DNA from 3 places in the Paenibacillus sp. FSL R5-0623 genome. Region 2 is predicted to be linked to each of the others. Evidence: predicted binding sites of a transcription regulator. Region 2 holds the regulator's gene; each other region holds the start of a gene.
The links. Region 2 encodes NrdR, which represses ribonucleotide reductase genes. Its sites were predicted from a motif close to AACACNATATATNGTGTT; they were not measured.
Positions count from the first base shown of each region.

Region 1: the regulator NrdR is predicted to act here: its motif matches at 6,591-6,608, upstream of MKY92_RS10325 (adenosylcobalamin-dependent ribonucleoside-diphosphate reductase).
Region 3: the regulator NrdR is predicted to act here: its motif matches at 9,071-9,088, upstream of MKY92_RS28280 (anaerobic ribonucleoside triphosphate reductase).

Region 1 covers NZ_CP150233.1:2,225,881-2,236,808, reverse strand. The annotation lists gene MKY92_RS10340 (acyltransferase family protein) at 1-1,794, opposite strand, end outside; gene MKY92_RS10335 (flavin reductase family protein) at 2,369-2,929, opposite strand; gene catA (type A chloramphenicol O-acetyltransferase) at 3,161-3,808, shown strand; gene MKY92_RS10325 (adenosylcobalamin-dependent ribonucleoside-diphosphate reductase) at 3,891-6,530, opposite strand; gene MKY92_RS10320 (SNF2-related protein) at 6,873-8,636, shown strand; gene MKY92_RS10315 (YqhG family protein) at 8,640-9,833, shown strand; gene MKY92_RS10310 (hypothetical protein) at 10,044-10,928, shown strand, end outside.
Region 2 covers NZ_CP150233.1:2,064,477-2,075,404, forward strand. The annotation lists gene MKY92_RS09550 (methyl-accepting chemotaxis protein) at 1-1,105, shown strand, start outside; gene pstB (phosphate ABC transporter ATP-binding protein PstB) at 1,333-2,088, shown strand; gene phoU (phosphate signaling complex protein PhoU) at 2,152-2,811, shown strand; gene polA (DNA polymerase I) at 3,048-5,702, shown strand; gene mutM (DNA-formamidopyrimidine glycosylase) at 5,821-6,648, shown strand; gene MKY92_RS09575 (MntP/YtaF family protein) at 6,749-7,564, shown strand; gene coaE (dephospho-CoA kinase) at 7,574-8,170, shown strand; gene MKY92_RS09585 (lytic transglycosylase domain-containing protein) at 8,167-8,730, shown strand; gene MKY92_RS09590 (alpha/beta-type small acid-soluble spore protein) at 8,813-9,034, opposite strand; gene nrdR (transcriptional regulator NrdR) at 9,150-9,617, shown strand; gene MKY92_RS09600 (hypothetical protein) at 10,022-10,177, shown strand; tRNA gene MKY92_RS09605 (tRNA-Ala) at 10,212-10,283, opposite strand; gene MKY92_RS09610 (recombinase family protein) at 10,403-10,928, shown strand, end outside.
Region 3 covers NZ_CP150233.1:6,458,094-6,469,021, forward strand. The annotation lists gene MKY92_RS28240 (M56 family metallopeptidase) at 10-870, opposite strand; gene MKY92_RS28245 (BlaI/MecI/CopY family transcriptional regulator) at 872-1,288, opposite strand; gene MKY92_RS28250 (catalase) at 1,498-2,961, opposite strand; gene MKY92_RS28255 (winged-helix domain-containing protein) at 3,213-4,019, opposite strand; gene MKY92_RS28260 (transcriptional repressor) at 3,995-4,390, opposite strand; gene MKY92_RS28265 (diguanylate cyclase) at 4,663-5,775, shown strand; gene MKY92_RS28270 (aldo/keto reductase family protein) at 5,917-6,855, opposite strand; gene MKY92_RS28275 (histidine kinase dimerization/phospho-acceptor domain-containing protein) at 7,015-8,652, opposite strand; gene MKY92_RS28280 (anaerobic ribonucleoside triphosphate reductase) at 9,134-10,928, shown strand, end outside.

The sequences.
Region 1 (10,928 bases), 160 kb from region 2:
GCTGCCCATTTGGTTGTTTTGCTTCAGACCTTCCAATACATCACCTGCCTGCCACATCTGACGACCGACATGTCCGTCCACATACACTCCCGATATACTTTGCTCCAGATACGGTTTTGCATCCAAAATCACCGAATCTCCAATGACGGTATAATGAACCTTGCCATCCTGGGCAGGAGGAGCCGTTTCTTCATTGTCCTGAGATGAATCAGGTGTGTCTTCCGTATGATCCGTGTCATCGGATTGATTCGCCCCGGCGTCATCCGGTGTATCATTCTCGTTCGTCACGGATTCATCAGCCGGCTTATCTTCAGACTGACCGTCTTTGCCAGGATTCACTGAATTGTCTTGTTCGTCAGGTTTTGAATCTGGTGCAGGCTCTCCTGTTGGCTTCTCATTTTTCCCCGGATCATCTTTCGTTCCTGCTTCCGGTTTATGGGTATGAGCATCGTTCTTTTGGCCAGAGCCTGACGTTGCTGTAATAGCTGGCAACACATCCTGTCCCTGTTCCTCCGCTACGGAATTCTCTCCATTCAATGTGTTGGACATCGATACCGAATGGGAGTCGGAGTTCGCTGCATGTGAGACCATCATCTGAGATACCGTATAGGACAACAGCAGAATCGTCATCAACAGACCTGCACGCTTCCACCATACATTACGTATACCGATCGATGACCGTCCTCTTCCCCATAATCGGGACCAAGAATCACGGAATCCGTTGTACCGAATCGGATTTTCGATATATTTAAGAGACAATGAGGCCAGTACAACCGTTGCAGCAACCTGTAAAATGATTCGTACAGGATGTGCTCCTCCCGTATCCACCGCGGGATTGGTTAGCATAATAACAGGATAATGCCACAGATATAATCCGTAGGATCGCTCTCCGATCCAGCGTAATGGCTTCGCGCCAATGATACGTGCCAGGAAAGACGATGGGTGAGCCAACACCGCTACCAGCAACGTTGTTGCAACAGCCTGAAGCACCATGCCCCCTTGATACAGAAACGGATCATATTCACTGCTGTTCAGCATCATGTAGATTAACATAGCAAGCGCAGCAAGTCCCGACACATCGAGCACAAGCCGGTTCAAGCCAGACAGAGAGCTCGACAACTTGCGACTAGGCCACACCACGGCAAGAGCAGCACCAGCAAGCAGTGCAAATGCCCGCGTGTCTGTTCCATAATATACACGGCTCGGGTCCAAATCCGGATTATACATGATGGCCATTGCGCCAGCAGATAATTCAGCTGCGACGACAATGAAAACGACCAGCCATCCCTTTCTTTTGAACACTACGATTGCTGCGATCAGTAGAAGAGGCCATATAAGATAAAATTGCTCTTCCACAGCCAGCGACCAGAAATGTCCAAACGGTGATGGAGGGCCAAAACTTTCGAAATAGGAAACGTTGTGAAAGATATACCACCAATTGCTTATGTATAATACACCCGAAACGATATCACCACGAAGCGCAGCAAGCCGGGATGGGTCTGTACACGCTAACCAGATCATCACCACAGCTGTCATGGTCAGCATGCCTGGAAGCAAACGCCTTACCCGTCTTACCCAGAAATCACCGAGTGAAATGCGTCCATGTTCCTGCCACTGTGACACGAGAATATCTGTAATTAAATATCCCGAGAGAACAAAGAATATACCTACACCGAGCAGTCCACCCGGAATAAAATCCAAATTCAGATGATACGCGATTACCGCAAGTACAGCGAGGGCTCGCAAGCCGTCAAGTCCATTCATATGTCTCTTACGATTTAACGATTGTGACATGCATGCCCCTCCTTGTTACTGTGAGTCAACAACATCGGTGTTGGGGGCATAAAGGAACTCCTGATCGTTCTGGTTGTCATTAACATACGTATTGCACCTTCCATCTTTCATTTACAACATAAGAAAAGCCTCTGTTTGAAGCACGATCTGATGATGCTACATTCTGTGTGAATTCTATAATCTTAAAGAAGACGATTTGCCTGTCCATTAAGTTTAATTATTAAAATATTCTTTATATTCATTCGTGAGTTCACGTTTAGCATTATACGCCCGAAATAAGCCTCATACTTTACAGGAATATTTACAAACGATTAAACCGATGTAACCTTTCCTGCCAGCTCATATAGCTGTAAAATCATACTCTAATTTTGTCGTTAAATATAGTACTTTTCATCGAGTGGCTAAAATTACCTGTCCCGCTTGCGCAAACCAGCATACCCACGCACACATCGATTGAAACAATTGAATTCATAACAAAAGGCTGCCGACTTGCTCAGCAGCCAATATCCATTATAAACCTATGTCAGACCGGATTGAAAGTTTTGCTTATAATTGCTTCTTCTTGCCTAGGACCCTAGAGGTGGAACGGGTGAATCTTTTCTTCTGTCCTCGCATCCATGATCCGGTATGCTGAACGCCCTGTGTACATTGGGATTTGTAACTTCTCCAGATCAACCATTCCATTCTCCAGAAAGTACTTCTGATCCTGATATCGCTGCAACACTTCGCCTGCAATCCATTCATGGTCACCATATGTCGTAATCTCCATAACCTTGCATTCATAGGCAAAATAAGCGTCTGTCAAAATGGGTACACTCACTTTGATTCCTTCCTCATATGGAATGCCGAATCTTGTGAATTTATCCGTATCTCTTCCACTGAACGTTCCTGCAGCTTGAATCCACTCCGATCGATGACCTGGCAGGAAATGAACACCGAATACGCCACTCTTCTCGATGAGTTCATAGGAGTATGTTTCCTTACGAAGGGAGATGCCGTATACACCTGGTAATGATCCGATGTATGTATGCCATCCGGACGCCATCACATTCTGAACTCCCTCATGACGTGAAGTCACTACCGCTACCATTCCAGGATAAGAATAAAATATAGGTTCTTCTATCGGCTGACGCATCTAATCCCCTCTCTTCTTCGTTATAAAGACAATTTTAATTATAAAGTAAAGAAGCAGGTTGAAAAAGCGTTTTGCAGAGGATTTCGCTATAAGCGACACATTCAGTATCATGTTATACTGAGATGGTCAATTTCTAAAAATACGATACTGGGAATGTGATAGGATATGGTCAAATCAGTCAAATATACCTCCTAAATAAAGACATTATTCAAATTTAGGAGGTTATAACTTATGTTTAATTCAATCGTGTTAGATCAGTGGGATCGAAAGCCATACTTTGACCACTACTTGAATCAGGTCAGATGTACCTACAGCATAACTGCTAATCTGGATATCACGCTATTGATCACCGAACTCAAGTTTAAAGGATTGAAGTTCTATCCGGCTCTTATTCATATGATCTCTACAGTCGTCAATGCACATAGGGAGTTTCGAACCTGTTTTGATGCCGAGGGGAGATTGGGCTACTGGGACGAAATGTCTCCGAGTTATACGATTTTTCATGAGGACGACAAAAGTTTCTCAACGATCTGGACAGCATTCCATGAAGATTTTGAGACGTTCCACAATCGTTATCTGGAAGATATGAACAATTACAAAGATTACAAACAATTTGTTGCCAAACCTGATGAACCACCAAATACTTTTCCCGTTTCCAGTATTCCCTGGGTGAACTTTACGGGATTTAATCTGAATATTTACAATGAGGGAACCTACTTGTTGCCTATATTCACGATGGGAAAATATGTTCAACAAAACGATAAAGTTTATCTTCCCTTATCCATTCAGTTACATCACGCCGTGTGCGACGGCTACCATGCTGGCGTTTTATTTAATGAATTGCAATCACTTGCAGATCGATGCCAGGATTGGTGTTAATTAGCTAAATGACAAAAAGGCATTCCTGACTTCGTAATGGAGTCAGGAATGCCTTTTCTTTTTTACTTTTTCCAAATGCTATTTAATTGCACTTACTGTACCCACAGTTGCTGCATGTTTTGCATCCTTCCACATTCATCAGGGATGCCGAGCCGCATGAAGGGCATAAATCTCTCGATTCGATAAAGGTTTTCTGATCCTCCACTTTGGGATACGTGCTCTCCACTTGGTTCTGTTCTTGTACTGCTCCAATTTCGTTCTCCAGAGCACTGCTCTGTACATGACTTTCCAATGCTTTGGCGACTGCATCAGCAATCGATTCAACCCTGTTGGCTCCGAAGCCAATCGCTCCCGAACCACCGATTCCCTTGAGATGTTTGATCAACAGTTCAACCTTGTGCCCATGATCTCCGTATCGAAGGAACAGAGAGCATACTCGACCGAGTGCCTCAGCCATGGCAAACACGTCCGATCCCGCTTTGCCCACGTTCAGGAAGATCTCACCCGGGGTTCCCTCCAGATCATTGATCGTAATGTAAGCCATACCGAATGGCGTATTGATTTTGTATGTCGCACCGCGCAGTACTTGAGGACGGCTTCTATATTGTTTATCCAGCACTGTAGAAGAGGAAGGGGGTTGATCGGAAGAATGCGTGCTAACACCAACCTGGCTATTGAAATTCCCATCACTTGCCTGCACTTCAACATTATTCGGGTTTTCTATTGCAGATACGACTGTCTTCTCTTCAGCTTCAGCCGTGTTCTGATCTTTAGCCTGGGTCGCTTCCTTCTTCGACGTGGACAGCACCTGCACATCCCTGCTACCGTCGCGGTATATCGTTACTCCCTTGCAGCCAAGGTCGAAGGCCAGTTCGTACAGCTCAGCCGTATCCTCCACTGTAAAATCAGCCGGACAGTTGGCGGTCTTCGAGATCGAACTATCCACCCATTGCTGAATGGCAGCCTGCACCCGTATGTGATTCTCAGCCGACAGATCCATTGCCGTCACATAATAATCTGGTAAAGCTTCACCCGGATGTTCATCCAGCCAGTCTTGTGCAATCGGTACGAACTGTTCATCATAACCTAGACGGCTTTGACGGAAATACTTGAAGGCGAAGTACGGCTCAATACCTGTTGATGTTCCAACCATTGTACCTGTACTTCCCGTTGGCGCTTGTGTGATCAGTGTGACATTTCGAATGCCCTGTTTACGAATGGCCTCTCCCACTTCAGGGTACGTCGCAACCATGTTTTTCATGAATCCACTCTGTAAGTACGGTTCAGCTTCGAAAGCTGGGAAAGCCCCCTTCTCTGCTGCAATCTCTGCCGATGCCAGATAGGCCTCCTTCGCCATGAATCCATACAGTTTATCCAGAAATGCAAGAGATTCAGGACTGCCGTATCGAATACGCAGCTTAATCATCAGCTCTGCCAGTCCCATCGTGCCAAGCCCAACCCGGCGTTCACGCTGCTGATTCAGTCTATTTTCCTCAAAATGATATGGTGTTGCATCGATGACATTGTCCAAAAATCTAGCCGAGATGCGAGTGGTTTCCGCCAGTTCATCCCATGCCACATCATGATTTGTTTCATCGTAGAATTTGGACAGATTGATCGCAGACAGATTACATACACCCCAGCCAGGCAGGCCTTGTTCCCCGCACGGATTAGTACAGATGATCGGATTGAAGTACCAGCTGTTGGACATCTGGTTATAGTACTCCATGAATACCACACCAGGCTCTGCCGACTTCCATGCTGATTCAATAATGGTATGCCAGATTTCGCGAGCCTTCAGTGTACGATAGTGTACCACCGAATGACCTGCGGCTTTCCATTGCTGCATATCCCCGTTCCACTCGGTATCATAGTCTGGATCGTTTGTATCGGGGAAAACCAAGTCCCAATCACTGTCCTGCTTGACAGCCTCCATAAATGCGTTGCTCACACATACAGACAGATTGGCATTGGTCACCTGCCCCATCGTTTGTTTCACGGTAATAAAATCAAGCACATCCGGATGCCAGTCATTCATCATGAGCATGAGCGCACCCCGGCGGCTTCCGCCCTGTTCAATCAGTCCAGTCGTATAACTGAACAATCCGCCCCACGATACGGAACCGCTGGATGATCCGTTGACACCTTTCACCACCGCTCGGCGAGGACGCAAAGAGGACAGATTAATACCCACGCCTCCCCCTCGTGCCATAATCTCCGTCATCTCGGTCAAGGTTCTCATGATGCCACCCCGACTGTCTTGTGGAGACGGAATGACATAACAATTGAAAAGTGTCAACTCATCGCTTGCCCCCGCGCCCGCAGCAATGCGGCCTCCGGGTACTAACTTCCAATCTTCCAACACGGAGCGGAACTTGGACTCCCACGTTGCCCGCTGATCCGCTGTGGATTCGACAGAAGCCATCGCTTTGGCAAGACGGTCCCACATCTCTTCCGGTGTTTTTTCTATGTTGAGTGTCAATTTCTCCACGTTTGTCTCGATCATCTCTCCGCTTCGAGTTCTTACCTGTACAAGCTGACCCTTACGTTCTATGATTTCGCCCACTTCCTTGGTTGGGAACTTCGGATCATCCTTCGTTAATACCAATACCACATCTCCGACCTTGGCATGATTCGAATCAGCGTCCTTCCAGGCGTATCGGTCCAGAAATATTTTTTCGCTGAGTCCTTCTAATGGGTACGATCGTTGGTTCGATTTCATCGCTACGTTCAACCTCCCGAAATAAATCTCCATTTTCACTATAAGAGTAAATTATGATAAAACACCACATATAGTGATATAAAACCAGTATATTACACCATATATTGATTTTCCATAAGACTTTTATCACAGTCCATCTTCATAGACCCCCTGGGTTTTCCCCTTTGGAGAAGGGAATCAAAAAAATCTGGGGATAACAGCGATTGGAAGGTTGTTCTGTCATCGGAGTGACAAGTGTAAATATTCCTTATTTGAACCCACATAGTTATGAACTGACTCTCATTCGTCCATACTATTACCTACGAATAAAACGTCATCACGTATGGCAGGGGAGGAAACACCATGAACCGGAAAAACCCGCACCACACGAATCAACCTGTAGCCGAACTGCCCGTTCCGTTAGAATTTGATCGGAGCTGGATCAGTCAGTTGGAATCACGACTGGATAAAGGAGGTCCTTGGGGGGATTATCGACTCTTTCAACTGGGCATTCAAGCCGAAGAAACCAATCTGATTCCCAATTTTGACGAGATCCAGTGTTTGAAGCATCTACAAGGCCTTACTCCACTTCCTCACCAGATGGACACTGCACGCAGAGTATTATTTGAAATGTCAGGCCGGGCCATTCTCGCCGATGAGGTGGGTCTTGGCAAAACCATTGAAGCCGGTCTCATTCTGAAAGAATATATGGTTCGAGGTCTCGTATCCAAGGTACTCATTCTCGTGCCAGCGTCTCTTGTGCTGCAATGGGTACGGGAGTTGAATTCGAAATTTGGCATCCCTGCTATTGCCCAGAAAAAGGCCTATTCCTGGCAGAATGAAGTGGTTGTTGCTTCCATGGATACAGCCAAACGGGACCCGCACAAAGATATGCTGCTGAATACCGATTACGACATGATTATTATTGACGAGGCTCATAAGCTCAAAAACAAGAAAACAACCAACTATCAATTCATGCTGAAATTGCGCAAAAAGTATTGTCTGCTGCTCACAGCTACACCTGTGCAGAACGATATGAGTGAATTGTTCAATCTGATCAACCTGTTGAAGCCCGGTCAACTGGGTCGTCAGGGTGACTTTGCGGCCAACTTTGTTGTAGACAAACGGGTTCCGAAAAATCAGGAACAGCTTAAGAACGAGTTATCCAAAGTCATGATTCGTAACCGCCGCGGCGAAGGCCCCGTCCAATTTACCAAACGGAACGTCTCCAACGTGAATCTGCAATTATCGCCCGAAGAACAAGCACTTTATGATGGTGTGACTTCCTTTGTCAAAGACCAGTACCAGGAAGCTGGCGGCAATCTGAGCAGCATGCTCTCCCTTGTTACATTGCAGCGTGAGGTGTGCAGCAGTCGGGATGCTGTATTCGTGACGCTGGTTAATCTGTCGAAGAAACTTCCGCTGGACTCTCCCCTTCGGGACAAGATTTGGGAACTCGTTGCCCATATTAAAGCGATCAAGGAAAATACCAAAGCCGAGAAAACAATGGAACTGATTCGGAACATGAATGAAAAAGTAATTATCTTCACCGAATACCGGGCCACGCAGGAGTATCTGCTAAACTATTTCCGCAACAACGGGCTTACGGCTGTACCTTATCGGGGTGGCATGAATCGTGGCAAAAAAGACTGGATGATGGATCTCTTCCGCGGGCGTGTGCAGGCCATGATTGCAACCGAAGCAGGTGGTGAAGGCATCAATTTGCAATTTTGCCATCATATGATCAACTTTGATCTGCCTTGGAACCCTATGCGGGTAGAGCAGCGGATCGGCCGGGTACACCGGCTTGGGCAGCAAAATGACGTGAACATCTTCAATTTATCTACGACTGGAACCATTGAGGAACATATTCTGAGTCTGCTGCATGAGAAGATCAATATGTTTGAAATGGTGATCGGCGGGCTGGATGTCATTCTCGAACGGCTGGAGAAGAAGGAGTCTATTGAGAAAAGTTTGTACAAAATCATATTGGAATCACAAACTGATGAAGATATTCGCAGTAAAATGGACTCACTTGGACAATCGCTGAACTCCATTCAACGTGAGGTTGCCGATGAAGGCCCTGCCGTATCCGGGTTGTTAGATCTTCGCAAAGGAGGAAGCTAACTCATGACCATGTCTCCCCATGAAGTGCAGGCATATGTTCTCACCTATCTGGAAGCACTCGATTGTCAGATCATGGAACGTTCCCCTGCCCATGTTACAGTCAAACTCTCGCCTGAGGCGGACAAAGCGTTGACCAATCGTCCCTATTATTGGGGATTCGTGGAACGAACCGGAGCACCCGCTGAGACGATGTCCTTTACATTTATATTTGATCCTGACAGGTATCAGCAGGCCATTGAAGCAGCAGAAGCCAAAGCTGCGCAAGCATCACCTCCTGTTGTGCCTAACCCTGCTGAAACGAATGGCATAACCAACGGCAGTCCTCAAGGCGAGCCACCAAAAGAAACTATTCTAGGCCGTTACTTCGGTATTACGCCATCACTGCCACAGCTGGGGCCAGGACGAATATTACGTGAAGAAGTGGTGTACGGCAGTCGCAGACTCCAGCAGATTTTCGGCGCTGCCCGTGAAGGCGGTGCCTTCGTGAACCTGTTCGAACAGGCTGCCAAACGGCAATTGCGGGCTACAGCGCCAGCCGTATATGAGCCTTGGCTTGGTGTGTGTTTCAAGGTGGAATTCGCCTGTGATTTGAAACGGGAGGAATTGCATTTTCTCGGCATCTCCCTTCGCTCGGGTGAAATTATAGAAAAATTCGGCACCAAGCTGAACCGACGTGATCTCAGTCCGAGACTTGCGGAGAACATGCATGTGCAGACAGCTAAAGTTTCGATTTTTGACGCCGGAGCTGCTCTGGAATCTCATTTGACGAACCGCTTGCTGGAACTCGATTATAGCTGGGCCGAGAAAGCCCAAGAGCGGCTTGATCTGGAGCTGGACGTGTTGGACACCTACTATGAAGCGGTACTCCGAGAAGATACGCCTGAGGTAGAATCACCAAGTAAGATAACCTCAGACACGGAGAATGTCCATTCTAACCGCACGCCACCTGTACCACTGAAAAAAGTTCTGGATATCACTAACGCTAAACCCATTGGAGCAGATGTAGAACTGGCGGCAGAAGCCGCAGTACCGATCGACTTCGAGACAGATGCCGAAGAAGAAAAAGCAAAACAGGCGGTAATCGATCGTGAAGCTATGAAATTGCAGTATGAGACACGCCGTACCGAGATGATCTGGCAATATGAACCCAAAGTGAAAGTGACTGCCATTAGCAGCGGCATGTTTCACTTAAGATAGACGAAGACACTACTTTTCCTGCAAATGCTGGCAAAAGTAGTGTTTATTTATGATCGGCTGCCCGACAGGTTGCGGCAACCTTTGCATAGCCTGTCCCCTAGAATGAAACTAGGACCCGCTCAGGTAACGGATAAATGAAAAGTAGGTGTAAATTTGAAACGATTCTTTCATACGTGTTGGAACAACGCTCGGAAAACAACCTTTATAACCTTGGGCTTGCTCAGTTGTCTTGCCCTATTCTCTTTTTGGTCGATAGCCAATGCAGAGGAACAAGAAACGTCTTCACTATTTCCTGCATCATCAACAGAGTATGGTCCCGAACATCATGCCATTCAGAATGACATGCTAGCTCCAGCTGCTGTACAACGGTTTGCAGAGCAACAAGCTGTTACACTTGGTACAGCTAACGGCGAAGCGCATTGGAAGAACGCCGACCTGAACTTCTACCCTCTGGGGCCGGGTACACATAGCTGGCTCGTGCAAGCTGAGTTTGAAGACAAACCTATCGGATATATGATTATTACGGCCACAGAGCAGGGCCAGTTGATGCTTAGTGAATACGGTCATGGAGAACAGTCACCATACAACAATGAACTTCTTGGACAAGCCTTGGATCGACAACATATGAACCTTGAGGCATTACTTGCTGGCGGAGGAGAGCTTCATCTTGGTTATGCTCTTCCCCTGCTGGCTTATTGGAAAGTGGAACAACCTAATCATCCTGCACTTTATATTGATGCTACCAACGGAGATGTACTACCGTCAGAGTTTCTGAACCTGCTGGAGGCTGATTCCAAACAGAACTCTGTCAGCATAACTGATTTATCCACAACGCCATCTTTATCAGTCGACCCACTTCATCTCCGACCCGTCTTCAATCCGGCTGACAATCTGTTGTGGCTTACCTCCAAACCTGTTGCTGCCGACCGGGCAAAAGATGTGATACAACACGGGGAGAATCAAGAGATTGTTTTCTCAGCGGGTGATCGTAACGTTGTATATGGCGGTCCTCTACCTGTTAGCGGTTATCAGCTGTGGCATACTGATCAGGAAGCAGAGTCTATTCTATATGTAGCGCTAGGTGGAAAATCATCC
Region 2 (10,928 bases):
GAAGCAGAGTGAAGAACCGGTTGTTGCTGAAGAACCTGTAATCCATTTGCATGACTATTATCGTCAGGTACCTGTCGCGGGGGTCCATACCACCTGTGGAGAAGCTGCGACGATGATGAATCAAGATCAGGAGCACCCATGTATTGTACTGTGTGATGAGCAGATGAAACCTACTGGATTGTTAATGCGAGAGACGTTATATCGGATGTTAAATGGCCGTTTTGCCGCAGATCTGTTCTACCGTAAGCCGGTCATACAAGTAGTGAATACATCTCCGGTTATAGCAGATGTTCATATGGAAGCCACCACAATTATTGATATCGCACTTGGACGGGATGAACAGCATTTCTATGATTGTCTGCTCGTAACGGAACAAGATCGACTGCTCGGTGTGCTGACGATACGTGATGTGATGTCCCTCTCCCGCAGACTGCAACAAGCTTCTTCGGCAGAACGGGTACGTACGGTTTCCGAGAGCAGGCAGGAGATATCCAGAATCAACGATGGGGTCACCAAGCTGGTGCATGCTGCTAATCAGACTGTTCATGAGGCCCGTGAGATCATGGCATTGTCCAAGCAGGGCGAAGAGAGTTTGAAGCACGTTGACGCTTCCTATAACCGGGTACATCAGCATATGGAGAGTCAAGGACAACATGCGGATCACATGCTGAATTCGATCAAAACAGGCTCAGGAATGGCACAATCCATTCGCTCCCTGGCAGATCAAAGTGGTCTCCTCGCCCTGAATGCTTCCATCGAAGCAGCTCATGCCGGTGAATATGGACGAGGTTTTCAGATTGTTGCAGGCGAGATTCGAGCGCTCGCGAAACAAACCCGTGAGGTTGCGGGGAACATGTCTTCATTGCTAGAGAATATTGGTGGATTGACCCTTCAGACTGTTGAACTGGTTAAGGCAAGCGGAGCGGAGATTGACGACAGTTCTGCGCATGTCACCGCAGGGGGAGCAACGTTCCGACAACTGAACAGTGCAGTGAGAGATCTGTCTCGTATAGCAGAGGAGATCGCCATGGAAGGCGGGAAAGCTGGAGAAGTCGCAGAGCACATTCGTACGAAGCTGGATGAGATGGTTGTGAATGGTGAGTAAGAAAAGGTAGTCAATAAGGCAGGCATCAGGAATCAGATTGATCCATTAAGCAGATCATGAAGGTTAAGGATGTCTTTTTTACATTCCGTTAACATGAAAGTGATACTGTTTTTACAATGAAAGGGTAGGATATTAAAGATGGCCGAGAAGCGATGAACGATTATCAGTATCGGTCTCAACGTAAAGGGAGTTTCCGTGTCCCTGCAGCGAAGGAGAAGTGAACATCCATGAAGGACCTCATTCACATTGAAAATCTTAATTTATATTATGATACGCATCACGCGCTTAAAAATATATCGATGGATCTGCCGGAAAAAACCGTTACTGCGTTCATCGGGCCGTCAGGTTGTGGTAAATCGACATTGCTTCGCACGTTAAACCGGATGAATGACATGATTCCGGGTGTTCGTGTGGAAGGACAGGTTATGCTGAATGGCTCTGACATTTACAGTAATGAGATTGAAGTGGAGACACTGCGCAAACGAGTTGGCATGGTGTTCCAACAACCGAACCCTTTTCCAAAATCCATATACGATAACGTGGCTTATGGACCGCGCTTGCACGGGGTAACCCAAAAGGCTGAACTGGATCAGTTGGTGGAACAAAGTCTTGTCCATGCTGCCCTATGGGATGAAGTGAAGGATGTATTGAAAAAGTCGGCACTTAGTTTGTCCGGCGGACAACAACAGCGTCTCTGTATTGCACGGGCGCTGGCTGTACAGCCTGACGTTCTGCTGATGGATGAAGCAACGTCTGCACTCGACCCGATCTCCACATTGAAGATTGAAGAACTGGTGAAGGAATTGCATCACAAGTACACGATCGTTATGGTTACCCACAATATGCACCAGGCGGCACGGGTATCTGGACGCACGGTATTTTTCTTGAATGGTGAAGTGGTGGAGGCAGCTGATACGGAGACGTTATTCTCCACACCGCAAGATTCCCGGACCGAGGATTATATATCTGGAAGGTTCGGTTAAGCGAGCTGAATTGGAATGATCCCGGCATACCCGGAGATGATGGATAAGGAGGACATGAAATCTATGATTCGCAGAAAAGAATTTGATCAGGAGCTTGAAGAGCTACGTACCTTGCTCAAACAAATGGGTGAACATGTAGGAGAAGCATTGGATGGTGCTATTGAGAGTTTACAAACGATGAACGCGGAGAAAGCTCAGGTCATCATCAAGAATGACGCGAATCTGAATGCCCTTGAAGACAAAATTATGGAACTTGGCTCCAAACTGATCATCACACAACAGCCGGTGGCGAAGGATCTCAGACGTATTATCGTGGCATTCAAAATTTCCAGTGATCTGGAGCGTATGGGAGATCTTGCGCTCGACGTGGCGAAGGTGACTCTCCGGATGGATGGACAGAAATTGATTAAACCGCTGGTGGATATCCCGCAAATGGCAGAAATCGTGAAATCCATGATTGATGAATCCATCGAATCTTTCCTGAAAGAAAACACAGACCTGGCCTATAAAATGGCTCAGACAGACGATCAGGTCGATCAACTGTACAGCCACATGATCAGTGACCTCTACACGTTAATGACAGACCATCCTAATCAGGCTTCACAGGCTATGCTGCTGATGATGGTTGGACGTTACATTGAACGTATTGGCGACCATGCAACCAACATTGGTGAGAGCACGGTGTACCTGGTGACAGGTAAACGTCCGGATCTGAATCAATAGAAGAGCATTGCTTTGGAATTGGGGAATCAGTACTGATTAAGTAATGCAATCATATGAATGGAAAAGGACTTTCTCTCAGATAGGCTGCGTACAGCTGTCTGCGGAGAAGGTTCTTTTTTTTGCAATTAAAAATGAAGTGAAAAGAGGCTATTCTTTTTGATGTGACAGGTGGGTATGGTATCATGAGAGTAGATGTAATTTGAAGAGGTTGACCATATAATACGCGAGGTGCTGGAATGGACAAGTTTATTCTCATAGATGGAAATAGCATTATTTACAGGGCGTTTTTTGCAATGCCGCCTCTGACCAACTCGAAAGGTCTGCATACCAATGCGGTATATGGCTTCACCACGATGCTGCTGAGACTGCTTGAAGAACATAAACCTACACATGTCATGGTTGCATTTGATGCAGGCAAAATCACGTTCCGCCACGAAGGGTACCAGGAATACAAGGGTGGACGGGAGAAAACACCACCAGAGTTGTCAGAGCAATTCCCTTTGCTCAAAGAACTGCTGAAAGGGCTTGGCATTGCTCAGTTTGAGCTCGCTGGATTCGAAGCGGATGACATCATCGGAACGTTAACCAAACGCGCAGATGAAGCGGGCAGACAGGTGCTTGTTGTATCGGGTGACAAAGATATGCTGCAGCTTGCTTCCGAACATGTACATATCGGGCTGACGCGTAAAGGGGTAACCGATATTGAGCTGTACGATCCTGCTCAGATTAAGGAGCGTTATGGTCTGACGCCGCTGCAAATCATTGATCTCAAGGGTCTGATGGGCGATGCGTCCGATAATATTCCGGGTATTCCCGGGGTTGGAGAGAAGACAGCGTTGAAACTGCTGCACCAGTTCGGATCGGTAGAAGATGTGCTGAACGGTACAGGTGAACTGAAGGGCAAGATGAAAGAGAAGATTGAGGCACACGCCGAAGATGCCTGGATGAGCAAACAACTGGCGACGATTCACCGGGAAGTTCCGCTGGAGCAGACGTGGGAGGATATGCAATTCGCTGGATTAAAAGAAGAACATGCTGGCCCTGCACTAGCTAAGCTGGAATTCAAATCTCTGCTTGAACGCCTGTCGTTCAGTGGCAGTATTGGTTCTGAACAGGAAGCGGTTCCTGCTGCCGAAGTTGAATCCTCCATTGCAACAGAGGAGAACATCAGTGAGCTGTTCAGTTCCCTCGATTCCATTGATGTCCTCCACGTGGAGACACATGGGGATAACCCGCACCAAGCGAAATTGATTGGACTAGCTCTAGGTTCCGCTGGAACATATACGTTCATATCTCCCGAATTGCTTCATTCCGAGGCAGCGGCTCCAGTGCGGGCATGGCTTGGTAATTCAGACCAGCCAAAGCGCGGTTATGATCTTCATCGTGTAGACCTGGCCCTGCATGCGCATGGGATAGAATTCGCTGGTGCGTCATTTGATGTACAACTGGCGGCGTATTTGCTTGATCCAACAGAATCCAACCAGACGATTAGTGGGCTCACGACCAAGTATGGTCTGCCGTCGCTTGTGGAGGATGACACGGTTATGGGCAAAGGGGCCAAGTACAAGGTGCCGGAAGTGGAAGTCTTGGGTGATTTCCTGTGTCGCAAAGCTGCTGCAGTAGCAGCCATTATTCCACTTCAGGAGCAGGTGTTGGACACGGATGAGATGAATTCGCTGTTCCATGAACTGGAGATGCCGTTGTCACGCATATTGGCGGACATGGAGAAACAGGGCATCAAGGCCAATACAGCCGATCTACAGGCTTTGGGCAGTGAGTTTGAAGAACAGATCAGCAGGTTGATGGCTGAGATCTACAAGCTGTCAGGAACGGAATTTAATCTGAATTCACCGAAGCAACTGGGTGAGATTTTATTTGATAGATTGGGCTTGCCCGTGGTGAAGAAAACAAAAACGGGCTACTCTACAGATGCGGAAGTATTGGAGAAATTGGCTCCTTATAATGATGTGGTCAAGCATATTCTGCAATATCGTCAGCTTGCCAAGCTGCAATCCACTTATGTGGAAGGGTTACTCAAAGAGATATCCAATCGGGATGGCAAGGTGCATACGTATTATCGTCAGACCATCGCCGCTACCGGACGACTTAGCAGTCAATTCCCGAACTTGCAGAACATTCCGATTCGGATGGAAGAAGGTCGCAAAATCCGGAAGGTATTTGTTCCTTCCGAACCCGGATGGTCCATTTTGGCGGCAGACTATTCCCAGATTGAACTGCGTGTACTGGCACACATTTCGGACGATGAGCGCTTGAAGGAAGCATTTGTCAATGATATGGATATTCATACAAAGACCGCTTCGGATGTATTCGGCGTGAAGCCTGAGGATGTGGATGGGGATATGCGTCGTTCCGCCAAGGCAGTTAACTTTGGTATCGTGTATGGCATAAGTGATTATGGCTTATCACAGAACCTGCATATTACACGTAAAGAGGCCGCACAGTTTATTGATCAGTATTTTGAAGTCTTCCAGGGTGTGCGTCGATATATGGATGACATTGTGAAGGAAGCTCGCCAGGATGGTTACGTCAAAACGCTGTTGGAACGTCGTCGCTACCTGCCAGAGATTAATGCCAGTAACTTCAATCTGCGTTCCTTCGCAGAGCGTACGGCGATGAATACACCGATTCAGGGAACAGCGGCAGATATCATCAAGCTGGCCATGGTACAGATGGATGAAGCGCTGCGGGAACGCAAGCTGAAGAGCCGTATGTTGCTTCAGGTGCACGATGAACTTGTATTTGAAGTGCCTGCGGATGAATTGGAACTGATGAAAGAGTTAGTGCCTTCAGTTATGGAAAAAGCATTGGAACTGTCGGTTCCGCTGAAAGCTGAAGTCAGCTTTGGTGATAACTGGTACGAAGCGAAATAATTCAAGCGCTACGCGGTTTTTCCGGTATTTTACAATAGGCCCTTCCATGTCCGAGATATAAGAAAAGGGTCCCGCTGAACGCCATCTTCCGTTATAATATAGGGGAGGTGAGAACATCATGCCGGAATTACCGGAAGTTGAAACAGTCAGAAGAACATTGAATCAACTTATTGTGGGCAAAACGATTGATCATGTTACCGTTAGCTTGCCGCGGATTATTCAGCGGCCGGACGACATAGATGCATTTGCAATGGAACTCGCGGGACATACCGTCATTGGGGTGGAGCGCCGAGGCAAGTTTTTGCGTATTTTGCTGGACGGGCTGGTGCTTGTCTCCCATCTGCGGATGGAAGGAAGGTACGGTGTGTACGAGCAGCATGAAGATGTGGAGAAACATACACATGTGATCTTCCATTTTAATGATGGTACGGAATTGCGTTATAAGGATGTGCGTCAGTTCGGTACGATGCATCTGTTTAATGCAGGTGAAGAACTGGTGTCCAAACCTTTGCTGAAGCTGGGACTGGAGCCGCTTGATCCAGCCTTTACGGTAACTGCATTCCGCGAGGCGGTTGGCAAGCGCACAACCAAAATCAAGGCTGTACTTTTAAATCAGGCATATGTGGTTGGTATCGGGAATATTTATGTGGACGAGGCTCTATTTCGCGCAGGTATCCATCCCGAGACCATCGCTAAGACACTGACCGAAGCTCAGTTAACGGTGCTCCATGAAGCGATTGTGGCTACGTTGCAAGATGCAGTGAATGCAGGTGGATCTTCCATCAAGTCCTATGTGAATGGACAGGGTGAGATGGGGATGTTCCAGCATCAACTGAAAATCTATGGACGCAAATCAGAACCTTGTACAACTTGTGGTACGTTAATTGAAAAAACGGTGGTTGGTGGCCGTGGCACGCATTTTTGTCCAAACTGTCAGCTGTTGTAACATGAACTGAATGAACGAAATGATGAAATCATAGCACCCTTGGATTCCTCCCTCCATATACTGATATGGCAGAAATAAGCGGGCGTATACCCATACTGGCATCTTCAGTTGGCACGAGTACCGCACAGAGGAGGAGTCCGGGGTGCTGCATCATTTTGTTTCATTGCTGGCGCTTGCTTTGGCGCTTAGTTTAGATGGTTTTGGAGTCGGGATTACATATGGGTTACGGAGGACTAAGATTCCCCTGTTATCTATCGCTGTTATTTCGATCTGTTCAGGATTGGTTATTGCCTTGTCGATGCAAGTAGGTGTGTTGTTGTCCCATGTGGTGTCACCGGATATCGCTTCGATCGTGGGAGCCGTTATATTGATAGGTATTGGTGCATGGTCACTGTTGCAACTAATTCGAAAGCAAGGCAAAGAACAGCTGGAAACAGACACTGGAATGGGTGAGGGAACAGAAGCAAAGGTAACTGGAGTGGGAGAAACACAAGAGAGACTGTCGGATTCAAAGGGCAGAAATCAGGTGCTCGCACTGGATCTGGAGCAGTCGGCTTCAAATGGATCACTGGAACGAATGGTATTTACACTGGAGCTGCGCAAGCTGGGCGTTGTCATTCAGATTCTTCGCAGTCCCTCCAAGGCGGATATGGATAACTCGGGGAGTATATCTGCCCAAGAAGCGATGTGGCTTGGTATTGCCCTGTCTCTGGATGCGTTTGGAGCAGGTTTGGGAGCGGCACTTCTGGGATTCCCTACACTATGGACAGCACTCATTATTGCACTGTTTAGTGGGGCGTTTCTGTCACTCGGCATGAAGGTTGGCCTACGATTCTCAGCTCTGCGCTGGATGCGAAGACTGTCTGTATTGCCAGCGCTATTGTTAATGATTATGGGAATAATGAAGTTGTTATGAGGTGAAACGATGAATATAGGCTTAACCGGCGGGATCGCGACAGGCAAAAGCAGTGTTTCCGCCTATCTCGCCAGTAAGGGAGCGTTGCTCATCGATGCAGACGTTATTGCCCGGGAAGTTATGATGCCCGGGCATCCCGTGTTGGCCGCCGCTGTTAAGCGGTTTGGACAAGCCATACTGAACGAAGATGGAACACTGGATCGGAAAAAGCTTGGAAGTATTGTTTTTGAACAACCCGAGGAACGAAAGGCACTGGAGGCTATCACACATCCGGCAATCCGAAGAGAGATGCGCGAACGGGCTGCTGCATACGAATTGCAATATCCGGATAAACTTGTGGTGTCTGATATTCCTTTGTTGTACGAATCGGGTCTTGAAGATGGTTTCGAGGAAGTCATGGTTGTCTATGTCCCGAGAGCGGTGCAACGAGATCGCTTGATGAGTCGGGATGGAATGACTGCAGCACAGGCCGAGGCTCGAATGGATGTACAGATGGATATTGAGCGCAAAAAACAGCTGGCAGACATTGTCATCGATAACAGTGGTTTATGGCCTGCGACGGAGCAGCAAATTGACTCATATCTACAGCGTAAGGGTTTGTTATGAAAATATTGCGTAAGAAACGTGTACTGCTGTTGATGTTTGTGTCCTTTGTACTGGTGTTATTTCTGAATACGAACTGGATGGCATGGTTCTATCCCATACATTATAAGGAAGAGATCCGTGCCCAATCTCAGAGCTATGAGGTTGATCCGTTTCTAATTGCTTCCATTATTAAGGTGGAGACCAATTTCAAGACAAGCAAGGAATCCAAACGAGGAGCTATCGGGCTCATGCAACTGATGCCGGATACGGCCAACTGGATACTGGAACAAGCCAAAATTCCCGACACTTCGCTGGAGGAATTAAAGCACGAGCCTGAACGAAATATTCAGTTAGGTACATGGTATCTGCGGAATCTGTCCGATCAATTCGATGGCAATGAAGCGGTCATGATCGCTGCCTATAATGCGGGTCCAGGCAAAGTGAACAGTTGGCTTAGAGATGGTGTATGGGATGGCTCGTTCGAAACGGTGAAAGATATTCCGTTTGGTGAGACGCGTCACTATGTACAAAGAGTCATTTACTATTATAATCAGTATGTAAAGATCTATAATACGTTCTAAGTATATAAGTAGAAGCACAGAGCAGGCCGGTTGTTCACCGGCCGCTCCATGCTCCTCTGTGTAGCGTATTACGATGCAGATATTATTGGTATTGACCTGCCAATTGCTGTTCTGCAATTGTTACCAGACGCTTCGTGATGTATCCACCGATCGAACCGTTCTCGTAAGAAGTCATGTTACCTTGGTATCCGTCTTGTGGGATGCTGATTCCGAGTTCTTGAGCAACTTCATATTTCATTTGCTCGAGTGCTGCGGAAGCTTTAGTTACCACCAGGTTGTTGGAGTTACCGTTGCTTTGTGCCATTGCTGTTCACCTCCTCGTGAGTTGGTAAAAGTATTATGTCTCGGCAATGCATTTTTCATTACAAAATCAAGACAGGGAATATGTGGTAAAAGTAAAACGTGGGAAGTGATCTGATTTGAAGTGTCCTTATTGCGGTTATATGGGTACCAAAGTGCTTGATTCGCGTCCGGCCAACGAAGCGAAATCCATTCGCCGTCGGCGGGAGTGTGAGCAGTGTGCCCGAAGATTCACAACGTTTGAGATGATTGAAGAGACTCCACTGATTGTCATTAAGAAAGATGGCAGCCGGGAAGAGTTTAGCCGGGACAAAATTCTCCGCGGGCTTATTCGTGCCTGTGAGAAACGTCCAGTCTCCGTTGAGACGCTGGAGATGATGGTATCTGAAGTGGAGAAATCGCTGCGTAATACAGCTGATGCTGAAGTGGAGAGTCGCCAGATTGGTGAGCTGTTAATGGAGCAGCTGTTTCCAGTCGATGAAGTGGCTTATGTACGCTTTGCCTCGGTATATCGCCAGTTCAAAGATATCAATATGTTCATGAAAGAACTGAAATCCCTGTTGTCCAAAGACGATCTGGAGGATTAGTGAAGTGGGAAAAGGGAGAAGAGCAGTCTGGAGTTCCAGTCCGTGTGTACCAGAGAAATCGGTTGTTCTTCTCCAAGCACTTTGGTGCAATGTAGATCCAAGAAGAGTCCAACTCAACCTAAGATAAAGCCAAGAAAAATAAGTAAACCTCTGAATGAGCTGGATATCAGATGCAATAAATTGATTGCCGAATCCGTTGATCGAACCACATCTCTTGAACGTGTAATCCAAATTAAGAAAGAGCTGACGGAATTGCGAAGATTGAAGAGAGGGAAGAAGTTAAAGGAGCGTCATATTTGACTCATCTTGGAGGACGAAATTTCGTCTCCCTTGTTTAATCGAAGGTTACATAACTCCAATTTATTACATGTATTGTAATGTTCAACAAAGAGGAGAATTTAAAAATGAAAACAAGTACACCAGAAGAAGTAGGAAAAGGATTGAAAGATTTGGCTACACGAATTAGAGAAACGAAGAAGGAATATAACGTAGATATTGATGAGGTAGATAAGAGAGTGGCAATTATATTTGGAAATAGGAATCATTACATATTTAAGTAAACAAAAAGACCCTAAGTAGAGGGTCTTTATTTTATGGAGCGTAGGGGGGTCGAACCCCTGACCTCTTCGCTGCCAGCGAAGCGTTCTCCCACTGAACTAACGCCCCATGTTGGGCACAAGAAATAATATATCATCTAAATTAGGGACAGTCAATAATTGTTTACTCAAGGTCAATAATAATATATAGTTATGGTAGTATATAAGAGCGATCGGAGGGATAAATATATGGCAGGGAAACTACGTGTGGCTACATTTTATCGAGTTTCAACCAAGGGGCAACTAGACGGTAACGATATTCCAATGCAGAGAAGATCATGTACAGACTTCATTGACAACAAAGGTTGGACATTGGTAAAAGAATACGTAGAAAAGGGTGTATCAGGCTATAAGACTTCTAATGATAACCGCGATGAAATACAGAGAGCTAAATATGATGCCGAAAATGGCAACTACGACATCTTGCTGTGTTTTATGTTTGATCGGCTCGGAAGAAGAACGTATGAAACTCCTATGCTTATCAAATGGTTCACTACTCAAGGTGTAGAAGTATGGTCAGTTAAAGAGGGTCAACAAGAATTTAAAGATGAGAGCCATGATATAACAAATTTCCTTAGATTCTGGCAATCTAATAATGAATCTCGAAAAACATCAATTCGTGTTGATGAAAAACATGTGCAAATGGCAGAGGACGGCGTATTTAGAGGGGGTACGGCTCCTTTTGGCTACAAATTAGTTAAATCTGGATCTATCA
Region 3 (10,928 bases), 2.6 Mb from region 2:
CCAATTAATCTATCCGATGGACCAAACAAACAAGATAGAGAGCAATAGAAAAACAGTAGCCGACATCAAAACAGCATAACGTGGCAATCTCAGCGTCACGTCCTGTTCGGGGTCCAGCAGACGTGAAATGCGGACATTCACCGACGTATCCGCAAATGAGGATTGAACGGTCAGTTCTGTGGCCCCCCAAGGTTCAGGACAAGCACGGAGCAGCTTGAGCAAAGCACTGCCAATGCCTGCCACATTGCCTGTACGCTCAATGGCCTCATTGTCTGCCAGAATTTCTCTAACGATATTGTAATGTTTCGAAGTATGCTTCAATACGGGAATATACGGCATCATGATTGCAAATACCGATAACAGTGTCGTTTTCAGTGGGTCACGGTGCCACAGATGATGGACTTCGTGGTACACAACTGCTGTCTCCTCTTCTGCATCCAGCATCGTCAGAAGCCCCGTGGAGAGTACGATGCAAGGTCTCCATAGACCAATTGTAAATGCAACCGGAGAATGCTTGTCCACTACAATGAATCCTGGCTGTCCAAGATGGTGATACTTGGACTCCAGTTCGCGAGACAATGCACGCACCTCCATGGAGCGGAGCTTACGTACGGCTGCTCTGGTTTTCATCATACGCACCATTAGCAACCAACCTGTTCCCGCAAATGTCAGCAATACCAGTGCCAGCAGGAAATGTCCCACGGATAACCAACCCAGTCGACTCATCCAATGATTGCAGAGCCAGAGCAGGTTAAACGGGATATCCCAGCCAAAAATTTTGTACATCGCGTACATGAACATCTGCATGAACACGAGTAACGGAATGCCAAACCCGACGGTAAACAAAAGTTTCGAGCGGGTCTTCCACATCTTAATCGGTATCCTTTTTCCATTGTTTGATCTTCTGTTCCAAGCGTTCAATCAGACCCGCATCTGCTTCATCCAGCGCATCCAGCATATGATTCAATGCCAAAGCTCCGAATTCATCCACCAACTCATGTGACAGTTCCTTGGATTGGTCGTTCATAAACTCCTCCTTACTCTGTACCGGTTGGTACAAAGATGTTCTGCCCTTTTGTGACTTTCCGAGAAGTCCCTTGTCTACGAGCCGGTTCATCACGGTCATGACTGTATTAAAATTGACGTCTTTGTCTTGTTCAAGTGCGGTCTGCACTTCACGGATGCTGCTGCCAGGACGAGCCCATAAAATGTCCATGATCTTGGCCTCCAGCGGACCGAAAAATCGGTTGAGCCCACGCTCACCCACTTTGAAATTGTGTATTCTCATTTTCTGACACCCCTCACACTACCCATTGTAGTGCCAACAAATGAGAAGTCAACCTCTATGTCAGCTATTTTATGTAAATGATTTGTAAATTTGTTTTCCATTTCAGTAAAAAAGGCCAAAGACCGGGAAATTCCGCACGTTCGCGGTTTTCCCGGTCTTCCCCAAATATTAGTCCGTATGATGTTGCGAGTACAGGGTCAAACTGCACTTTATTTTCCATCCTGTGACGGCATATGTGCAGAAATATCCACGCCGAGTCCATGAGCCAAACGTCCGCCAAGCTGTCCATCCGCCCGGAAGAAGTGGCACAGGGCACGCATTTGAATATCAACAGATACACCCTTAAGGTCATTGATCAGATTATCAAGCAAATGCTGCTGCTCTACAGGAGTGAATGAACGGAATAGCTCCCCTGCCTGCGTATAATCATCCGTCTTCTCGATTTTCTCTCTTGTAACGTGCCCTTGCAACGGAACCTGACTGTCCCGGTATGCCGGATCTTCCTGCGGGCTGCTCCCGGAACTGTTGGGTTCATAGTTCACCGGGGATGGGTCCTGATTCACATTCATGAGTCCATCACGCTGATGATTACGAACAGGTGCGTACGGGCAATTCACCGGAATTTGCAAATAGTTCGTTCCAAGCCGATGCCGCTGTGTATCCGGATAGGAGAATAGGCGTCCTTGCAGCAATTTATCTTCGGAAGGCTCAATTCCACGTACAAGCGCACTAGGAGAAAAGGCCGCCTGCTCCACTTCAGCAAAGAAGTTTTGCGGATTACGATTCAGGGTCATGGTTCCCACCGTATGGAACGGGAGTACATCCTCAGGCCAGGTCTTCGTAGGGTCGAGTGGATCAAAAGCAAAATCATCCATCTGTTCAGGCTTCAACAGTTGCACCTGAAGCTTCCACTGCGGGTATTGTCCGTTCTTGATATGTTCATGCAGGTCCCGGGTAGCATGGTTAAAGTCTTGCCCCTGTACTTCGGCAGCTTCCTGACGAGAGAAGCCTCGGACCCCTTGGGCAGACTCCCACTTATACTTCACATAGTGGACCTGTCCCTGTGCATTGATCCATTTGAAAGCATGGACGCCGAATCCATCCATCTCCCGATAACTTGCCGGTGTACCCAGGTCAGAGAATAACCAGGTCATCATATGGGTTGATTCCGGCGAGAGGGTCATAAAGTCCCAATAGCGAGCTGGGTCCTGAATGTTGGTATCCGGAGCTGGCTTCAGGGAGTGAACCATGTCAGGGAACTTCATGGCATCACGAATGAAGAAAACAGGCAGATGGTTGCCCACGATATCATAGTTGCCTTCACGTGTGTAGAATTTGACAGCAAATCCACGCGGATCTCGTGCAGTCTCTGGTGATCCCGTACCGTGAATAACAGTCGAAAAACGAACCAGCACATCCGTCTCGGTACCCGGATCTTGCAGGAAGTCCGCTGTTGTATAAGCCTTCATACTCTGCTCCAGTGTGAATACACCATGAGCTCCGGCACCTCTCGCATGTACGACTCTTTCGGGAATACGTTCACGGTCAAAGTGGGCTATTTTCTCAATGAGATGGTAGTCTTCAAGCAGTGTTGGCCCTCTTCTACCTGCTGTACGAGAATTCTGGTTGTCACCTACAGGTGCTCCCTGATTCGTAGTCATACGTTCTGTCATCATGTCGTCCTCCTCTAATGGGTCTCACGGCTGTTATATATCTACTATTAAAATCATATTCGGCTTCGGTTTAAATATACATTTAGACTTGATCTAACTGTTAAATTGATTCTAACATGTCCCTCTCTGCTCTTGCATGAGGTTCACATGAGATTAAGATGAGGTTCTTCAACACTTCATGAATGAACTATGAACATGTTTTTAAGGTAGTGATCCGGATTTACTATATCCATTAGGCAAAAAAAAGCGGACTAATCCGCCAGGCGGTAGCCCACTCCTCTTACAGTGACAATATATTGCGGCGAAGATGCGTTATCGCCCAACTTTTTGCGCAAGCTTTTGATATGAACATCGACCACATTGCTTCCACCCGTAAAGTCCGTCTCCCAGATATCGCTGAGCATCTCCTCACGGGAAATGACTGCACCTTTGGCATCAATCAGCTTGAGTAACAGATCATATTCGGTCTTGGTTAGATGAATCCGGTTATTATCGCGCTGTACACTCATCCGTTCACGATCGAGCCACAGATCTTTGAATCCGATACGGTGCCCTTCCTCAGGCAAAAAACCACGGTTGGGCAGAGCAGGGCTGTTGCCAATCATACGCTGCACCCGGTAAAGTGCTTCCTGCGGGCGTGCAGGCCACACCAGCAACTCCTCCTGAAGCATCGGTCCACTTGCGCTGCCGATCATCTTCTCACCAACTAGATACAAACAAGGGGTTGTATGCTCAGCCTCACGATTCAATCGGCTGCTAATGCCGGCAAATGCATCGATCGTTCCAGCAACAGACAGATCATAGATCAACAGATCAAAGACAAGACGCTCATGCAGATCCGGTTCCCAGCGATGGAAGACCAGTACATCAAAGCAGCTATCCGTTAAGGCCTTTACCAGTTCATGAACCTGCCCCGGCATCGGGCTGATCAGAATAACACGCCGTGTAACAGGACAATTGTCCACAAGCGGTGCTGCATCGGACAAGGCTGGTTTAACCCTAAGGGGTAACCGGCGGCCAGGCAGTTTTATTTTTACTTGATCCGTTTGTTTCTGCATTCCCCGCAGACACCTCCAAAGACCACATGAGCATGATCGATTGCATATCCGGTTTCTTCAGCTACCTGTTTCATCCATTGTGGAGGAACCTCTGTCATCACCTCGTCCACTTTACCGCACACTTCACACATAATGTGCTGATGATCATCCATACGGGCATCGTACCGGCTTGCTGTCTCTCCGAGTTTAAGTTCCCGTATCAATTCTTTGTCCGTCAGATAACGAAGAGAATTATATACCGTACCATAGGCCAGATTATATCCTTGTTCCACGAGTCGATTCATGACATCAGCAGCTGTCGGGTGATCCTCTGAATGGCGCACCACATCATATACCGCTTGCCGTTGTATCGTCAGATTTAAAGTTCTCACAACCATTTCTCCTTTATTATTGATCCATTTTATATGAAATCAGACACTGATCTTCTACTAATGATGGTCTTCCCAAAAAGAAGGAATACATTTTGATTTAGATTAAGTATAAATCTCATTGTATATTGAAGTCAATATCACTCTAACATCCTGTATATGCAAATAAACCACCTTTACCAGCAATCCCCTCATAAATTTGGGATAATATGGTTCGCTACAGCACCAATTTTCAGATAAAATATAGGGATGTGCGTAAAAAGGGGGAATGTCGGTTGTTTAGCACTTTTTTCATTAATATCTGTGTCATGATTACGTTTATGTATGTGTCCGGGATCATCGCAAAGTTCTATAGTATCCGATTGCCTTTTCCCTCGTTACGTGTTCAGTTGATCGGCGGCTTATTATTCGGTATATATGGCACAGTACTCATGAACTATTCATTCCCTCTGAACGAAACTACGATTGTAGATCTACGGCATCTGGCCATCGTTACCGCAGCGGTATATATGGGAGGATTGGCTTCGGTCGTTACGGGACTCATGATCTCGGTCATTCGTATTCTGATGTTCGGCTTATCATCCTCTGCCATAGATGCAGGTTTTGTCATGACTCTGATCGGACTGTCCGGTGTATACTTCGCCTATGCTCCCTGGTCCAGACTGACCAAAATAATTACAATGAATCTGCTTGGCATGACATTAATCTTTATCATCCTTATGTTGAATACAGACAGCATGAATTCATTAATGAAGATATATCCGTTACAAATGACCATTTCCTTTGCCGGTGGATTATTTATCTATTTCATTGCAGAATTCATTAATAAATCCAATGAAATGTTATTTCTATTGGAAAAAAGAGCTTCTACCGATCATCTTACCAACCTGAGCAATCGACGACAGTTCGAAAAATCACTTCAACTGGAACTCCAGCGTGCGCGGGATTATCAACAGAAGCTTTCCTTGCTTGCCATTGATATTGACCGATTCAAAAAGGTAAACGACACCTATGGTCATTCCGCTGGCGATGCGGTCCTGAAGCAACTTGGACAACTGCTTGTTGAGCATGCACGTTCTGCTGATATCGTGTCACGAAACGGTGGGGAAGAATTCGCCATTCTCTTGCTCGACTGTGGACACCGTCAGGCCGTAGCTACCGCCGAATCCATACGGCAGGCTGTAGAGAAATACCATTTTGCTCTGCCCGACGGGCACACGACACGTCTAACCATCTCCATTGGTGTAGCCGTCTATCCGGATCATTGTGATGATCATGACGATGACGACTTCTTCGAACAGGCCGATCGTGCTTTATATGAAGCCAAGAATACAGGCCGTAACCGTGTGTGTGCCTTAACTTTTCGCTCTCTGCCTCTTACGCTTTAAAGCAAGATCCAACCTTTCAATGAATCTAACCTTTCAACGTTCTCCAAAAAAGGGATGTCTCGTTCGCCTATTCAGGCGCACAGGACATCCCTTGCTTTATGGATTATTATATATCATCTCAGCTTGTGTGCTGACAGGAGATCAAGCAAGGATGCTCTCAATCTCCTCGATAATGGCAGCATCCAGCTTCACGCCAGAGGCAGCCGCGTTCTCTTTTACCTGCTCGGGTCGACTCGCCCCTACAAGTGCACTGGATACATTGTTCTGGCGCAGAATCCAGGCAAGGGCCAGTTGGCCAACCTTCAGATCCAGCTTGTCCGCCACTTCAATCAGTTGACGAACTTTCCCGATGCGATCCGCATTGATCTTTCCTTCGTCCCATCCTAGCTTGGCAGCACGGCTATTCTCTGGGATATCGGAAACGGACGTATATTTCCCGGTCAATAGACCTTGAGCAAGCGGGGAGTATACAACTTGTCCAATGCCTTTACGCTCGCCGAGCGGGATAATCTCATTTTCGATATAACGGTCAAACATGTTGTACACCGGCTGATTGACCACGATACGATCCAGAAGCAGACGATCTGCTGTACCTAGCGCATCTTCCATCTGAGCCGCTGTCCACTGGCTGACGCCTACATATAACACTTTGCCTTGACGTACCAGGTCATCAAGCGCGCGCAGTGTTTCTTCGATTGGTGTTTCAGTATGATAACGATGGCAGTAATAGATATCCACATATTCAACGCCCAGGCGCTTCAAGCTGGCTTCACATTGCTCCTTGATATGTTTGCGAGACAACCCCTGGTCATTCGGACCATCACCCATTTTGCCAAATACTTTGGTTGCAAGTACATAAGAGTCACGGGAGTACGCTTTGAGCGTCTGCCCCAGCAGTTCTTCTGCTGCACCCCGTTCGTATACATTGGCAGTATCAAAAAAGTTAATGCCTTCATCAAATGCAGTTTCAATTGATTTCACCGCATTCTCACGTTCCACATACCCTCCGTACGTCAGCCAGCTTCCCAGGCTGATCTCGCTTACTTTCAGTCCGCTTCCACCTAATCTGCGATAATCCATTGATTGCATATCCTCCTCTGTTGGTTATAAAGATGAAGTTCACTTTCTATTGTAACGTAACCAGCTCGGAATAAAAGGGCCTTGCCTCAGAAAATGGAAAATGAAAAGAAACGCACCCATAACAGGTGCGCCGAATAAAGATTTGTCTATGATTATGATTTAAGGCAAAGTAATGCTCAATGCATTCAACAGATCAGCCTGTCTGACTGGCTTCGTCAGGACAGCATCAAAGGCTTCTGCTTCATGCAATTCAATGTGTATACCATAGGGAACAAGAACAATGACGGGCAGATCCTCCAGTCGCTGTTTCAGTTCTTGTACAAAATCGACCGCGCCGCCTTCCAGTAACCCCATATCCACAACGGCTACATCAGGCATGAATCCTTCGTTGATCCAATCATGCGCTAATGTCAGATTCGAGGTCATGTGTACATCCATCTCCCACCTACGCATCAGGGAAGAGACGCCTTGCAAAATGTCAGGGTCCTTGGCAAGTAACACCTTTTTCCCCTTTAACCGTTGCTGAACACTTGCGAGTTGAGGTAACTCCCAGTATCTACGTAACGGAAGGGATATGTTGAATTCTGTCTCATTTTCCTTCACACTGCTCACCTGAATACGGCCATGCATGAGAATGGCAAGATTCTGGCTTACAGCCAGACCCAGATTACTTCCAATCAGTTTTTGGATATTCAACTTCTCTTCTTGGCTGTTGAAGGTTTGCATCTTCTTATCCGATAACGTCTGACCTGTGTAATTCACCTTGAGCAGAAGTGTACCCATCTCTTCGGTGTCTTCTCCGTTCACCACTGCCGTGATCAGGACGGAGCCCTCACGCGTTGAATCGAGAGCGTATTGAATGACATGTGCAAGCAGCTGTCCGATCTTGATCTCATCACCAACGAATACTTGCGACACATTCAGCTCCAGATTCAATCCCAGCTCAATGTTCTTGTCAGCCGCAATTCCCGCATAAAGATAGACCGTATTCTCGATTGTACCTACCAGATCGAAAGGATCATCATGTATAACCGTTTTACCTGCCTCATTGATGTTGAAATTCATCATATTGTTCAACAAAGTAAGCAGAATATTGCCGCTCGTCTCAATCATATTCACATATTCTGACTGCTCCTCAGGCATATCCGGTGTACGTATCAGATCAGTCAGTCCCAGAATGCCGTTCAACGGATTGCGAATCTCATGACTCATCAGCTTGAGCATCTGTGATTTGGTCATGGCCTCCGATTCAGCTCGTTCTTTCTCTGCCTGGAGCTGCTGTTGCATTTGTTCCGAATCACTCAATTTACGCTCCTGAAGATGCAATGTGCTCTCCAGATCCACAACATAGCCAAGGAATACGGCCATCGCCTTCAGCGTCTTCATGTCGGTTTCACTGATTACATAATCAGGATTATCCATCAGACAGATGGTCCCGAATGTTTTGCCAGATCTTCGCATGATGGGCACGCCCACGAAGAAACGATTGCCGAGCCCACTCGTGACATCCATGAATCTTGTTATCGGATGTTCACATGTATTCTGGATTGTAAGGTTCTCATGTTTATCTTTTAATACCAAGCTGCAGTAAGAATCTTCAAATGGAAGTTCGCTACCTTTTACAATCAATTCTTCCTTGCGATTGAACGCCTCCAGAATGACATTCGTCAAACCGTCATTCGTAGCAACAAAGATGGTATTAACCTTCAATATACCACTTAGTACGTCTACAATATGGGCCGCAGCTTCCTTTATATCTTCATAGAAGCCTCTCGTAATGCCTTCTGCCGTCCCCATGATCCACCCCTTTTATCTTAGCTGCACTATCCAATCTGTAGATCATAATTGTGTAATCACGTACAAGGGTTCATCAAAAAATCCGAATAGCTGTCACAATCTATACTTATATGATTAACACCGTAGCTGTATAAGAGAATCATACTTCCTGTTTATTGCCTATTTGCGGTCAAAACAGTTCTTAAACGGATGGATTAACAAACGAAAAATTATGGCAAAACGCCTTTTCAGATTGATTAAAGTCCATCTTGTCCAACTTCGGATATTATCCTTGCAGGATAACTAGAAATTATACGCTTCTACTCAAACTTTGGGAACCTTTATCCACAGCAATTAAAGGAAAGTCCACTTTGTCCTGTGAACTATGTGACCATTATCATACCCAAAAAACCACATATAGTTTATAAATGGATAAGACGAATCTACATATAGTGTTATACGGAAATTGAATGATATTCAATCATTTTAGGAGGAACCTTACATGAACATGCTTGAGTATGCCACTCCACCGGCATCCGATCTATTATCCGACCTGGGAAGACGAATTATTGGCGCAGAAGACGCCGATACGCTGAGGGAAAATGCCAATCTGAACGGAGACTCCTTCAGCGGCAAGATGAGCAGGCTCGGTTCGGAGACAGCCAAGTGGCATGCTCTGCGTCATGTGTTGCCGGAAGAGCTTGCCCAAGCTGTGGAGAATGGGGATCTGTATGTACACGATCTGGACCAGTATGCACTTGGAACGACCAACTGCATTTTTATCCCGTTTGACCGTCTTCTTGCTGCGGGTTTCAATACAGGCAACGGATCGGTTCGCACACCTCAGACCATCATGTCTGCCATGGCCTTGGTTGCGATCATCTTCCAGTCCCAGCAGAACAGTCAATACGGTGGTGTGTCAGCCAATAAAATCGACTGGGATCTGGCTCCCTATGTACAGCGATCGTTCCGCAAACATTACCGCAAAGGGCAACGGCTCTTCGGTGAAAATGTCCTGATCGGGGATGAACAGCTTCATCTGGATAGCATCGAAGCGAAGAATCAGTGCCCGCAAGCGTATGCCTTCGCCTATGAAGAGACTGAACTGGAGACAGGACAAGCTGCTGAATCGCTGATTCATAACCTGAATACGATGAGCAGTCGTGCAGGTGGTCAGATCCCGTTCACTTCACTGAACTATGGATTATGTACATCAGCGGAAGGTCGGTTGGTATCACGCTCGTTGCTGGAAGCAACGATCCGAGGTCTGGGTAACGGGGAGACTCCCGTGTTCCCTCAACATATTTTCCAGTGTAAACAGGGGATCAATCAGGCTGAAGGCGAGCCGAACTATGACTTGTTCCGTCTCGCAGTCACCTGTTCATCCCGGCGGATGTATCCCAACTTTGTCAATGTGGATGCCTCCTTCAATCTGCCCTTCTATCATCCGGAAGATCCGGATACGATCATCGCCACCATGGGATGCCGTACACGTACACTGGCTGACCGGTTTGGCCGCAATCGTCAGAGTGGCAAGGGTAACCTGTCCTTCAACACCATTAACCTGGTTAAGCTCGGCATCCGGTTTGGTATCTGCCAAGGCAGCAGAGCCGTTGCCGATCGGGCAGGATTCTACACCGCACTGGAATCCGTGATGCATAATGCTGCTAACGGTCTGTTACATCGCTACCGAATCCAGACCGCGCAACCTGCCAAGGCATCCGATTTCATGATGCGGGAGGGTGTATGGGAAGGTGGAGAGCAGCTCGCTCCCAATGAACCCGTTGCGGATCTGCTGAAACATGGTACGTTATCCCTTGGTTTTATCGGTCTCGCTGAATGTATGACAGCTCTCTATGGGCGTCATCATGGGCAGGACACTCATGTACATCGTGAAGCACTGAACATTATTCGGACCATGCGAGAATTCTGTGATCGGATGAGCGAGCAGCATAACCTGAACATCACTCTGTTTGCCACACCTGCTGAAGGGTTGTCTGGCAAATTCACGAAGATCGACAGAGAGCGTTATGGCCTCATTCCTGAAGTTAATGATCGTGAGTATTATACGAACTCATTCCATATCCCGGTATACCACACTCTTCCAGCTTATCGGAAGATTGAACTGGAGGCCCCGTTCCATACGTTATGTAACGCGGGTGCAATCTCCTATGTGGAGCTTGACGGGAACGTTCGGGCCAACACCGCAGCTTTCCTGCGGATCGTGCAATATGCACTGGCACAGGATATCGGATATTTCTCCATTAATCACCCGATTGATCGCTGCCCTGCATGTG